DNA from 4 places in the Kitasatospora sp. NPDC032150 genome. Region 1 is predicted to be linked to each of the others. Evidence: riboswitches for the same ligand, from Rfam matches in the RefSeq annotation. Region 1 holds a riboswitch; each other region holds the start of a gene.
The links. A riboswitch is a leader RNA that binds a small molecule or an ion and turns the genes downstream of it on or off. The one in region 1 is predicted to bind cobalamin.
Positions count from the first base shown of each region.

Region 2: another riboswitch for cobalamin. It lies ahead of nicT (Nickel transporter NicT); the one in region 1 lies ahead of cobN (cobaltochelatase subunit CobN).
Region 3: another riboswitch for cobalamin. It lies ahead of ACZ5ON_RS20985 (cobalamin biosynthesis protein); the one in region 1 lies ahead of cobN (cobaltochelatase subunit CobN).
Region 4: another riboswitch for cobalamin. It lies ahead of ACZ5ON_RS12485 (ribonucleoside-diphosphate reductase subunit alpha); the one in region 1 lies ahead of cobN (cobaltochelatase subunit CobN).

Region 1 is NZ_JBVIMH010000012.1:58,405-61,591, forward strand. It holds gene cobN (cobaltochelatase subunit CobN) at 1-1,426, opposite strand, end outside; cobalamin riboswitch at 1,660-1,811, opposite strand; gene ACZ5ON_RS16250 (cobalamin biosynthesis protein CobG) at 1,886-3,127, shown strand; gene ACZ5ON_RS16255 (precorrin-8X methylmutase) at 3,124-3,187, shown strand, end outside.
Region 2 is NZ_JBVIMH010000002.1:407,368-410,554, forward strand. It holds gene ACZ5ON_RS04200 (TetR/AcrR family transcriptional regulator) at 1-477, opposite strand, end outside; gene ACZ5ON_RS04205 (ArsR/SmtB family transcription factor) at 578-940, opposite strand; cobalamin riboswitch at 1,025-1,240, shown strand; gene nicT (Nickel transporter NicT) at 1,272-2,369, shown strand; partial or broken gene ACZ5ON_RS04215 (peroxiredoxin) at 2,618-3,187, shown strand, end outside.
Region 3 is NZ_JBVIMH010000017.1:75,761-78,947, reverse strand. It holds gene ACZ5ON_RS20990 (cobyric acid synthase) at 1-784, opposite strand, end outside; gene ACZ5ON_RS20985 (cobalamin biosynthesis protein) at 840-1,796, opposite strand; cobalamin riboswitch at 1,917-2,116, opposite strand; gene ACZ5ON_RS20980 (alpha/beta hydrolase family protein) at 2,346-3,187, shown strand, end outside.
Region 4 is NZ_JBVIMH010000008.1:143,350-146,536, forward strand. It holds gene ACZ5ON_RS12480 (GNAT family N-acetyltransferase) at 255-749, shown strand; cobalamin riboswitch at 803-960, shown strand; gene ACZ5ON_RS12485 (ribonucleoside-diphosphate reductase subunit alpha) at 1,118-3,187, shown strand, end outside.

The DNA of each region.
Region 1 (3,187 bases):
GCTCGGCGGGCAGCTCGGCGTACCAGCGGCGGTAGTCGGCGGCCGGGATGCGGACGGGGTTGCGGGCGAGCTGGTCCTCGGTCAGCCAGTCCTGGTCGTAGCCGCCGGCCGCGATCAGGGCGTGGATGAGGGCGTCACCCTCGTGGGAGGGCTCGCTGACTCGCCCGCTCGCCTCCGGGCCCTCGTACCCGGTGCCGACGTTCCTCTCTCCGGCGCTCTCTCGTTCCTCGGTCGCTTGTCGTTCGTCGCTTTCGGCACCGGCGGGCCCTTCAGCTCGGGGCGGGGCGGTGTCCAGCCCCGGCAGTTCGTCGCCCAGGTCCATGCCCTCCTCGCGCAGCCGGTGCAGCAGGCGGACCGCGCTGGCCGGGGTGTCCAGGCCGACCGCGTTGCCGACCCTGGCGTGCTTGGTCGGGTACGCGGACAGCACCAGCGCCAACCGCCGCTCGGCGGGCGGGACATGGCGCAGCCGGGCGTGCCGGACCGCGATGCCCGCGACCCGGGCGGCGCGCTCGGGGTCGGCGGTGTAGACGGTCAGGCCGTCCTCGTCCAGCTCCTTGAAGGAGAACGGGACGGTGATCAGGCGGCCGTCGAACTCGGGCACGGCGACCTGGGTGGCGGTGTCCAGCGGGGAGAGACCGTCGTCGCTGTCCTCCCACTGGGCACGCGACCAGGTCAGGCAGAGCGCCTGCAGGATCGGACGGTCGAGCGCGGCGAGCGCACCCGCGTCCCAGGCCTCCTCGTCACCTCCCGCCTGCGCGTCGGCCGGACGGGTGCCGCCGGCGGCCAGCACGGTGGTGACGATCGCGTCGGCCCGGCCGAGTTCGGCGAGCAGTTCGGGCTCGGCGCCGCGCAGCGAGGCGCAGTACAGCGGCTTCGGGCGGCCGCCCTGGTCCTCGATCGCCTGGCACAGGGCCTCGACGAAAGCGGTGTTGCCGCTCATGTGGTGGGCGCGGTAGTAGAGCACCGCGACGACGGGGCCCTCGGTGGTCCGCGGGGTGCGCTCCAGCGGGCCCCAGGCCGGGGCCGAGGCGGGCGGGGCGAAACCGTGGCCGGTCAGCAGCACGGTGTCGGAGAGGAAGGCGCCGAGTTCGGCCAGGTTGGCCGCGCCGCCGTGCGCCAGGTAGGCGTGCGCCTCGGCGGCGATCCCGGCGGGGACGGTGGACAGCTCCATCAGCTGGGCGTCCGGCGCCTGCTCACCCGTCAGCACGACCACCGGACGCGGGCCGGCCAGCAGCGCGTCCAGGCCGTCCTGCCAGGCGCGGCGGCCGCCGAGCAGCCGGACGACCACCAGGTCGGTGCCCTCCAGCAGCGCGGGCAGGTCCTCGGCGGTCAGCCGGGCCGGGTTCCCGAGGCGGTAGCGGACCGGGCCCGCACTGGCGCGGGCGCTCAGCAGGTCGGTGTCGGAGGTGGAAAGCAGCAGGATCACGCGACGGCCCTCCCGGCCAGGTCGGCGCCCCGTGCCGAAAGGTGTGCCGCCCGCGGCCGAGCCGCTGGTTGGCGCTGTGAGAGCGCTGAGCGACAGCCTGCCGGCGATGGAGGGAGCGCAGGAGTGATGGGTGCCAGCGCCGGCTCAGCCCGCCCGTCGAGCGGGCGGGGCGCAGCAGCGCGTGCGGGCATGCGGAAGCGCACAGGTCTCAGGCCTTCCTCGGGGTCCGCGCCCCGGGCTAAGGGAGGACGGCAGGAGTTCCTGGCTCCCACGGCGGTGAACCGTGGTCACAGTGGCGGGACCGCACCGGATTTGCACCGGTTTCCTCCCCTTGGCGCCGTCGCTGGCGTGGACGGCCCACAGGACCGCCCGGGAGCATCGTACGGGGTGCGGCTGAGCTGGGGGAGTGTGATCTGTTCGGGCGGTGCATCCGGAACGGCAATCTGTATGCTCGCCGCCATGCCACCCGTACCCGACTCCGTCGCACCGGGCCCCGGTACGCCTGACCGCGGGCGTTCGGACGCCTGTCCGGGGGCCCTTCGTCTGCACACCGCCGACGACGGCGCCCTCGCCAGGATCCGCGTACCCGGCGGATCGCTGACGATCAGTCAGGCGATCGTGCTGGCCGACGCGGCCGAGGAGCTGGGCGACGGCGCACTCGAGACCACCTCGCGCGGCAACGTCCAACTGCGCGGCCTGCCTCCGGACTCCGGTCGTGAACTCGGCCGCCGCCTGCGCGACGCCGGCCTGCTGCCCTCGAAGACCCATGAGCGGGTCCGCAACATCGTCGCCTCCCCGACCGCCGGGCTGGACGGCCTCGGCCACGCCGATGTCCAGGACTGGGTGCGGGAACTCGACCGGCGGCTGTGCGCGAGTGAGAGCGCGGCCAGCCTCTCCGGCAAGTTCCTCTTCGCCCTGGACGACGGGCGCGGCGACGTCGCCGCACTGGACGCCGATGTGACATTGATCGCAACCGCAGGCGGTGGCGCCCTGCTGCGCCTCGGTCGCGCCGCCACCGCCCGCCCGGTGCCGCCCGGCGGTGCCGCCGAGCACGCGGTCCGCGCCGCCGAGGAGTTCCTGGACGCACTGCGCGCCAGCGGCGCCAAGGCCTGGCACCTGCGCGAGGTACCCGGACTGCTCGACCCGGGCGCCGAACCGCTGCCCGCGCTGCCGGCCGCCACTCCTGCCCCGGGCGCACTGCCCGGTGGACTCTCCGTGGGCCTGCGCTTCGGCCGGATGAGCGCCGCACGGTGGCGGCTGCTGGCCGCCGCCTCGGCCGGCGAGCTGCGGCTGACCCCCTGGCGCGGGATCGTCCTGCCGGGGGCGCCGGCCGACCGGCTGCCCGAGCTGGCCGCGGCCGGCTTCCGCACCGACCCCGGCTCGGCCTGGGAACGGGCCAGCGCCTGCACCGGACTGCCCGGCTGCGTCAAGTCGTGTGCCGACGTACGGGCCGATGCCGCACGGGCGTTGGACGCGGCGCGGGCCCCGGCCGGTGCCGGTCAACTGCCCGTGCACTGGTCCGGCTGCGAGCGGCGCTGCGGGCATCCGGCGGGGGAGTGGGTGGACGTCCTGGCCACCGGGCAGGGCTACCGGGTGACCCGCGTCGGTCCCGGGGTCGAGGCCCCGGGGTCGGGAGTGTCAGTGGATGTGTCGACGGAACAGATGGCGGAGGCGGTAGCCGAAGCCCGGAGGACCAAGTGATCGAGTACGAGAAGGACGGCGCGGCCATCTACCGCCAGTCCTTTGCCACCATCCGGGCCG
Region 2 (3,187 bases), on a different contig from region 1:
CAGCGAGGTGGCGTGGTCGAAACCGGCCCGGCCGAGTACGGCGAGGAGATGCTCGGTCAGTTGCAGCACCGGGGCGGGGCGGCGGGCCATCGGGACGCTCAGCGGACGGATGGCCACCAGCGGCAGGATCTCGGGGTGGGCGTGCGCCACCGAGGCGGAGGCAGCGGCGATCCGGCGCAGTTCCGCTCGCCAGGCCTGGCCGCCTCCGGCCGGCGCGGTGGCCTCGGCCGAGCTCCGCAGCAGGGTGATCACCTCGGCGAAGTAGGCCTCCACCAGGCCGTCCAGCAGGGCTTCCTTGCCCGGGGTGTAGCGGTAGATGGCCATCGACTCCACGCCCAGGTCGGCGGCCAGCCGGCGCATGGTGAGCGCGCCCAGGCCCTCCCGGTCGACCAGCGAGACGGCCGTGGCGAGCACCAGGGGCCGGCTCAGCCGTCCGCGCTTCTCGGGAGAGCCCCGCTCGGGCTCCGCTGCTGCCATCTCCGCCTCCCTCGCCGTGCCCGCGGGGATCGGTCGTCAGCTGACAACAGAAGGATACAAGCCACGCACCGGCCGTCGGGAGGATCGGGCGCACCGCAGCTCAGTCCTGGTGGCCCAGCACCCCGTGTGCCAGTACCTCGGCGACGGCGGGGTCGACCAGCCGGTAGCGGATGATCCGCCCGTCGCGCTCGCCGGCGACCAGCCCGGCGGCGCGCAGCAGGCGCAGCGCCTGGGAGACCGCCGGGTCGCGCATGCCGGTGGCGACGGCGAGGTCGGTGACGGCGAGCGGTCCCGTCTCGTGGAGGGCGAGCAGCAGGGAGAGCCGTCCCGGGTCGGCGAGCAGGGCGAAGCGTTCGGCCCAGGACCGGACGTGCTCGGTGTCGCCGATCGCGGCGATCGCCTCGCAGACCCGGTGCCCGTCGATGGTCCTGCGGTCGGCGCGGTCGGCGGGGACGAGATGCATGACAGGCATTCTCGCAGCAGTGTCACCTGTGATACCCGACACCTGCACAGCTGTGCAGGCTTGCAGCGGTACCGTACGGCCCCCTACCGTTGTGCCCGCCGTGGTGCTCGGGAAGACCGGTGACGGACTCTCAGGAGTCCCAGACCGGAGCGGCCCTCGCCACTGTGATCGGGAAGTACCGGCACCATCCCCGCCCCCGCCAGGGACGGGCGGCCACTGGACGAGAACGCGTCCGGGAAGGCCGGGTGCGGGTGCGTTCGACCCGTCAGCCAGGAGACCGGCCACGGCATCTCACGAACTGATCCACGAGGTGCTGGAGCGTGACCCGCAGATGACCCTGCCCAGAACCGATGCCGCTCCGGCGGCGGCCCCCGCCCTGCCCGCCTTCCGCTGGAAGCGCGAGGACACCGTACGGACCGCCGGTCTGATGGCGGTGATCCTGGCCATGCACGTGCTGGCCTTCGGAGTCCTGATCCTCCTGGTGGCGCCGGAGAAGTACCAGGTCGGAACCCAGGTCTACGGGATCGGCCTCGGCGTGACCGCGTACACCCTGGGGATGCGGCACGCCTTCGACGCCGACCACATCGCCGTCATCGACAACACCACCCGCAAGCTGATGGCCGACGGCAAGCGCCCGGTCTCGGTGGGCTTCTGGTTCGCGCTCGGCCACTCCTCGATGGTGGTCATCATGGCCGCGCTGGTGGCCGGCGGTGCCGCGCTGGCCGGGACGCTGATGGACGACCAGTCCACGACCCACCAGGTGCTCGGCATGATAGGCACCACCGCCTCAGGGGTGTTCCTCTACCTGATCGCCGCGCTCAACCTGGCCGCGCTGGTGGGGATCGCGAAGGTGTTCCGGGCGATGCGCGCGGGCCAGTACGACGAGCGCGAGCTGGAAGCGCACCTCAACTCGCGCGGTCTGATGAACCGGATCCTCTCCCGGGCCACCCGCTCGATCACCCGGCCGGGCCAGATGTTCCCCGTCGGCATGGTGCTCGGTCTCGGCTTCGACACCGCGACCGAGGTCACCCTGATGGTGATGGCGGGTTCGGGTGCGGCGGCCGGTCTGCCCTGGTACGCCATCGTCTGCCTGCCCCTGCTGTTCGCGGCCGGAATGAGCCTGTTCGACACCCTCGACGGCACCTTCATGAACTTCGCGTACCAGTGGGCGTTCTCCAACCCGGTTCGCAAGGTGTACTACAACCTGACCATCACCGGTCTCTCCGTCGCGGTCGCCTTCATCATCGGGACCATCGAACTGGTCGGCGTCCTGCACGAGAAGCTGGACCTCACAGACCCGGTGACGGGCTGGATCGCCGGACTGAGTCTGGACAACGTCGGGTTCGTGATCGTCGGCCTGTTCCTCGTGGTCTGGATCGCGGCGATCGGCTACTGGCGCTTCGCCAAGGTCGAGCAGCGCTGGTCCTGAACCGGGCCCTGGCCGACCCGCGCCGATCCCCGGACAACGTACAACCCGCCCGGCTTCCGGGCAGGTTGGTGGTCGGCCGGGGATCGGGGGAGTCGTACTGCCCAAGACCGAGGCGAAGCCGCACAACTGGCGGATCGGGGGTCGGGAGTACGGCCGGCACGAGGAGCGCCGCGGCCGCCGCTCCGCGTACCAGTCGCCGGTGCCGGCCCGCAGCGCGCTGGTGGTGATCGACATGGTGCCGTCGCCGACGCGGGCGCGGCCCGCTGCGACAACTGGTCGCCCTCCAGGACTGGGGCGACGGCTGGCTGCTGGGCGACGGCACGCCCACGGCCACCACCACCGACGCCTCCCGGGAGGCGGAGCGCGTACACGGCCTGCTCGGCACCCGGATCCCCGAGCTGCTGCTCCCGGGCGCCGACGGCGAGCCGCACGACCCCGTCGCCGCCCCCGCCACCGTCATCTACTGCTTTCCCGGAGCCTTCGCCCGGCCCGAGTCCTACCCGCCCGGCTGGTCCGCGGTACCCGGCGCGCCCGGCTGCACCCTGGAGTCGGTGACCTACCGGGACCGGCTCGCCGAGTTCACCGCAGCGGGCGCCGCCGTGCACGGCGTCTCCACGCAGCGACCGGACGAGCAGCGCGCCTTCGCCGCGGCCGAACGCCTCGGCCTCCCGCTGCTCTCCGACCTCGCCTTCGGCTTCACCGGTGCACTGCGCCTGCCCACGGTCCGGGCCGCCGGAACCACCAGGCTGAAGCGGCTGACCCTGGTGGCCGACCGGGACGGCGTCATCCGCGAGGTGCTCTACCCCATCCTCGACATC
Region 3 (3,187 bases), on a different contig from region 1:
CCGCCACCCGCAGGACGTCCCGGCCGACCGGCCCGCTCGCCTCCGCCCGGTCCACCACCGTGGTCAGGTCGAGCGAGTCCTCGGCGTCCAGCCACAGCCCGGAGAGCATCGGCAGGGTGCCGAGCACCGGGCGGCCCGTCAGCTGGCGCAGCATCTCCAGACCGGGTGCCAGCAGCCGGGCGTCGCCCCGGAACTTGTTGACGAACCAGCCCGCGACATGCCGTTGGTCCTCGGCCGAGAGCAGCGCCAGCGTGCCGTACATCGCGGCGAAGACCCCGCCCCGGTCGATGTCCCCGACCACCACCACCGGCAGTCCGGCGGCCGTGGCCAGCCCCATGTTGGCGATGTCCCGGTCCCGCAGATTGATCTCGGCCGGCGAGCCCGCGCCCTCGCAGACCACCACCTCGTACCGGCTGCGCAGATCGGCCAGGCACTCCAGGGCCCGCTCCAGCAGTACGGGCTTGCGCTCGCGGTAGTCCAGCGCGCCCACCTCGGCGACCGGCCTGCCGAGCAGCACCACCTGACTACGGCCGTCGCCGCCGGGCTTCAGCAGCACGGGGTTCATCGCCGCCTCCGGCTCGATGCGGGCGGCCTGCGCCTGCATCGCCTGGGCGCGGCCGATCTCGGCACCGTCGGCGGTGACGAAGGAGTTGAGCGACATGTTCTGCGCCTTGAACGGCGCCACCCGCACGCCCTGCCGGGCCAGCCAGCGGCAGATGCCCGCCGTGACCACGCTCTTGCCCGCGTCCGAGGTCGTCCCGGCGACCAGCAGTGCCCCGCTCATGCTCCTCCACTCCGCTCAACAGTCTCATCCGGGCCGGTCGTTCCCACTCCGCCGCTCACGACCGACCCCGCCGCCAGGTCCACAGCGCCCGCCCGGTCACGGTGACCGCCAGCGCCAACGCCCCGACCCGTCGGGAGAGCTGACACGCGCGCTCGATGTCCGCCACTTCAACCGGCCGCAACTCCCCACCGAGCACCGGCCGGTGCTCCACCCGCTCGCCGTAGCGCAGCGTCCCGCCCAGCCGCACCCCGAGCGCCCCGGCGAAGGCCGACTCGGCCTGCCCGGCATTGGGGCTCGGGTGCGCGGAGCCGTCCCGGCGCCAGACCCGCCAGGCGGTCCGCGGCTCGGGCGCGGCGGCCACCGCGAGCAGGGCGGTCAGCCGGGCACCGGGCCAGCCGGCCACGTCGTCCAGCCGGGCCGAGGCCCAGCCGAAGCGCAGATGGCGCGGCGAGCGGTGACCGACCATCGCGTCCAGCGTGTTGACGGCCCGGAAGGCGAGCAGCCCCGGCGTACCGGCCAGCGCACCCCAGGCCAGCGCGTTGACCACGGCGTCGGCGGTGTTCTCGGCCACCGACTCGACGACGGCGCGGGCGATCTGCTGCTCGTCCAGCGTGCTGGGGTCGCGGCCGCACAGGTGCGGCAGCCGCTCCCGGGCGGCGGCCAGATCGCCGGCCCGCAGCGAGTGGCCGATGGTCCTGGCCTCCCGGGTGAGCGAGGTACCGCCGAGCACCGTCCAGGTCGCGGCGGCGGCCAGCGCCGCCCGCCCGTACCGGCTGCGCCCGAGCGCCCGCTCGGCGAGGTGCGCCCCGGCCGCGACCGAACCGACGCACACGGCGGTGTACCCGGCGCCCGCCGCCCGCCGGTCGCGCCAGAGCGCGCGCTCCAGCCGCCCGGCGGCGGCACCGAAGACGGCTACCGGATGCCCGCGGCGGGGGTCGGCGAGGACGGCGTCGGCCAGGTAGCCGGCGACACTGCCCAGGGCGAAGGCGGCGGCGCGGTTCAGGCGGGGCACGGTGCGGACACGGCGGCGGAGGCGGACCGGAGGGCGGGCACGGCCCGGTCGAACGGCGGCCGAACAGCGGCCAGGGCAGCCTGCATCGCGTGCGTGTCCTCACTCAGGGTCCGCGCCCTGGATCGACGTACCGGGGGAGAGAGTCTCCTGGCTCCCGGGTCGGACACGCCCTCGGGCCTCCCAGCAGCCGGACGACCGGACCGCCGTGACCATGAGTCGAGCGTGCTCCCCGGTGACAGTGGCGGGACCGCGCCGGATTCGCACCGGCTTCCTCTGCATGCCTCCGTTTGGCTGAAAGATCCCACCACGGTCCGCGACCGGGAGTCAACAGACCGCGCGGAGGGCTTGATCACAGCCGCCTCGGCCGTCCAGCGCCCACCGCGCGGCACGCCGCACGGGGTGGCGTCGGCTCCGCGGAGCGCCCGGCTGCCCGCCCCCGCGAAGGCCCGGCCCGCCGTCCGCACGGACGGACTACGCCCCGGTGGCAGGCCAGCCGTGCGGAGAGTGGACTGGAAGGTACCGTCCACGAAGCTCACACCGGGGAGCGCCATGCGTTGGGGAACCGCCGCCGCCGTGGCGGCCACCGCAGTAGGAGCCGGAGCGGCCGTCATCCTGATCGGCCGAAGGGTGTCCGAGCGCACGGTCCGTCCGCAGCCCGGGAAGCCGGGCCAGGCGGCCACACTGCGGGTGCACGAGATCGCCGCCGGACACGTCACCCTCACCCGGGCCCCTCAGACCGTACGCGCGGGCCGGTACGCGTTGGAGTGGGCCGGCGGCGGCCACGCGGTGGTCGGCGGGGTGCTGCGCACCGACATCCAGACCGTCACCCGCCGGCTGGAGCGTGCCGACAGCGGCACCCTCGACGTCGGCACCGAGGTCGAGCTGACCCCCCGGGTCTACCTCGGTGACCCGGCCACCGCCCTCGGCCTCGACTTCACCGAGACCGCCGCCCAGGGCGACCTCGGAATGCTGCCCGCCTGGTACGTCCACGCCATGCGCGGCACCTGGGTGATCCTGGTGCACGGCCCGGGCGCCGACCGCACCCAGGCGCTCCCGGTGCTCCCGGTGCTGAACTCGCTGAAACTGCCGACGCTGACCGTGACCTACCGGGGCGACGCCGGCACCCCGCACTCACCGGACGGACTCGGCCACTTCGGCGAGACCGAGTGGCGGGACGTCGAGGCGGCCGTAAGGCTCGCCCTGGAGAGCGGCGCGGGACGGGTCGTGCTGTACGGCTGGTCGTTGGGCGCCACGATGTGCCTGCTGACCGCCGCCAGGTCCACCCGGCGGGAGTCGGTCGCCGGGCTGGTGCTGGACTCCCCGATCCTCGACTGGCAGGAGAGCGTCCGCCGGGAGAGCGTCCGCGCCGGCATCCCGGGTGCCCTCGCCGA
Region 4 (3,187 bases), on a different contig from region 1:
GGGCCCGGCCCGGGCGGCGGCTACGGTGGTCCTGACGACGGTCACGACGACCCCAACCACCCTTCCGCCCCGGTTCTTCCCGACCGCCTGTACGGCACCATGCCGGCCGCCTCCGCCTTCCCCGCCAGCGCGCCCCCGCTCCCCGCCGGCGCCCGCCCGGCGAGCCCTCCGGCCGGCGCCACGCCCCTCGCCGGCACCCGCCCGCCCGCCACCCTGGCTGCCGTGGGCCCCCTCCCGTCGGGCACACTGTCCGGATGGGCATCCTCATCCGCCGCGCCCTCGAAGAGGACCTCGAAGCCGCAGGTGAAGTCACGGTCGAGGCGTTCGTGGGCGACGGTCACACCTCGCCGGACAGCGGCTACGTCCAGCTCCTCCGGGACACCGGGCGCCGCAACGAGGAGGCCGAACTCCTCGTCGCGCTCGACCCGCACACCCGGCAGGTCCTCGGCTGTGTGACCCTCGCGGTCGGCGGCACCGAGTGGGCCGACATCGCCGAGCCGCACGAGGGCGAGATCCGGATGCTGGCGGTCGGCGCGGCGGCCCGCGGACGCGGCGCCGGGGAGGCCCTGGTCCGCGCCGCGATGGCCCGCTGCCGGGAGCTCCGGCTGGCCGGGATGGCCTTCTCGACCCGCCCGGCGATGAAGGCGGCGCACCGGATCTACGAGCGCCTGGGCTTCGTCCGGACCCCCGACCGGGACTGGACGGCGGCTCCCGGGATCGACCTGATGGTGTACTCGATCACCTTCTGAACACCCCTCCCGCACAACCACGCGGTTGGTCCGCCTGCGACACACGGCACTACATGTGGTGCCGCATCGTCGGACCGCCACAACATGTATGCTCGCTCTCGCTGTCGAAGCAGGGGAACCCGGTGTGAATCCGGGACTGCCCCGCAGCGGTGAGCGGGCGGCTCTCCAGGCCCCCGCAAGTCCGGTTACCTGCCGACGGTGTGCCACACGGCTTCCCCGCAGATGCCTTGCAGCACCGCAGTACGTCCGGGCCTCGCGGGTGGGCCAGGGGGTAGAGAGCGCGTCGGTCCCCGGTCGTGCTGCACCTCCCTGCGCTCATGTCGGTCCGGATGACCCTCATCCGACGCCGCCGCCAGGAGAGAAGCGCCTTGACCATCGCTGCCTCAGTTGCCCTGCCTTCCCAGGGTTCCGCCGCCACCGCCCAGACCGACCCCGGTGCGGCACTGCTTCGGCTCCTCACCGACCGCAGCGTGGACCTCCCCCAGGTGGACCCCGGCCACGTCGCCGCCGCCGCGCTGCGCGGCCGCCACGCCGGCTCGGACTTCGCCGAGCTGCGCGGGCTGGCCGTGGAGGCCGCCGCGTCGATGATCGCCGAGGACCCCCAGTACTCGAAGCTGGCCGCCCGCCTGCTCGCCATGGAGATCGCCGACGAGGCGATGAGCCAGGGTGCCGTGTCGTTCTCCGCCTCGATCGCCGTCGGCCACGCCGAGGGCCTGATCGGCGACGCCACCGCCGCCCTGGTCGCCAAGCACGCCGAGGCCTTCGACGCCCTGATCGACCTGTCGGGCGACGACCGCTTCGAGTACTTCGGCCTGCGCACCGTGCAGTCCCGCTACCTGCTGCGCCACCCGATCACCCGCATGGTGATCGAGACCCCGCAGCACTTCCTGCTCCGCGTGGCGGCGGGCCTCGCGGTGGGCGACAGCGAGCAGTCGGTGGCCGAGGTGGCCGAGCTCTACCGGCTGATGAGCCGCCTGGAGTACCTGACCTCCTCCCCGACGCTCTTCAACTCCGGCACCAAGCACCCGCAGATGTCCAGCTGCTACCTGCTGGACTCGCCGCTGGACAACCTGGACTCGATCTACAACCGCTACGCGCAGATCGCCCGGCTGTCCAAGCACGCCGGCGGCATCGGCCTGTCCTACTCCCGGATCCGCTCGCGCGGCAGCCTGATCCGGGGCACCAACGGCAAGTCCAACGGCATCGTGCCGTTCCTGCGCACCCTGGACTCCTCGGTCGCCGCGGTCAACCAGGGCGGCCGCCGCAAGGGCGCGGCCTGCGTCTACCTGGAGACCTGGCACGCCGACATCGAGGAGTTCCTGGAGCTCCGCGACAACACCGGCGAGGAGGCCCGCCGGACCCACAACCTCAACCTGGCGCACTGGATCCCGGACGAGTTCATGCGCCGGGTCAACGCCAACGAGGACTGGTCGCTGTTCTCCCCGGCCGACGTCCCCGAGCTGGTCGACCTGTGGGGCGAGGAGTTCGACGAGGCGTACCGCAAGGCCGAGCAGGCCGGCAAGGCGGTCCGCACCATCCCGGCGCAGACCCTGTACGCCCGGATGATGCGCACCCTGGCGCAGACCGGCAACGGCTGGATGACCTTCAAGGACGCCTCCAACCGGGCCGCCAACCAGACCGCCCTGCCGGGCCGTACGGTGCACTCCTCCAACCTCTGCACCGAGATCCTGGAGGTCACCGACGACTCCGAGACGGCCGTCTGCAACCTCGGCTCGGTCAACCTCGGCGCGCACGTCGCCGAGGGCGCGTCCGCCGGTGACCTGCTGAACGCGATGGACTGGGAGCGGCTGGACGCCACCGTGCGCACCGCCGTGACCTTCCTGGACCGGGTCATCGACATCAACTTCTACCCGACCACCGAGGCCGGCACCTCCAACTCCCGCTGGCGGCCGGTGGGTCTGGGCGTGATGGGCCTGCAGGACGTCTTCTTCAAGCTCCGCCTGGACTTCGACACCGCCGAGGCCCAGCAGCTCTCCACGCTGATCGCCGAGCGCATCATGCTCACCGCGTACGAGCGCTCCAGCGAGCTGGCCGAGCAGTTCGGCCGGCACGAGGCGTACGGCGAGACCCGCGCCGCCCGCGGCCAGCTGCACATCGACCACTACGACGTGACCCCGCAGTGGACCGAGCGCTGGGACGCCCTGCGCGCCAAGATCGCCGAGACCGGTCTGCGCAACTCCCTGCTGCTCGCCATCGCGCCGACCGCGACCATCGCGTCCATCGCCGGTGTGTACGAGTGCATCGAGCCGCAGGTCTCGAACCTGTTCAAGCGCGAGACCCTGTCCGGTGAGTTCCTCCAGGTCAACCCGTACCTGGTGCGGGAGCTGAAGGAGCTGGGCGTCTGGGACCAGCAGACCCGGGACGCGCTGCGCGACTCCAACGGCTCGGTCCAGGAGTTCAACTGGCTGCCCGCCGAG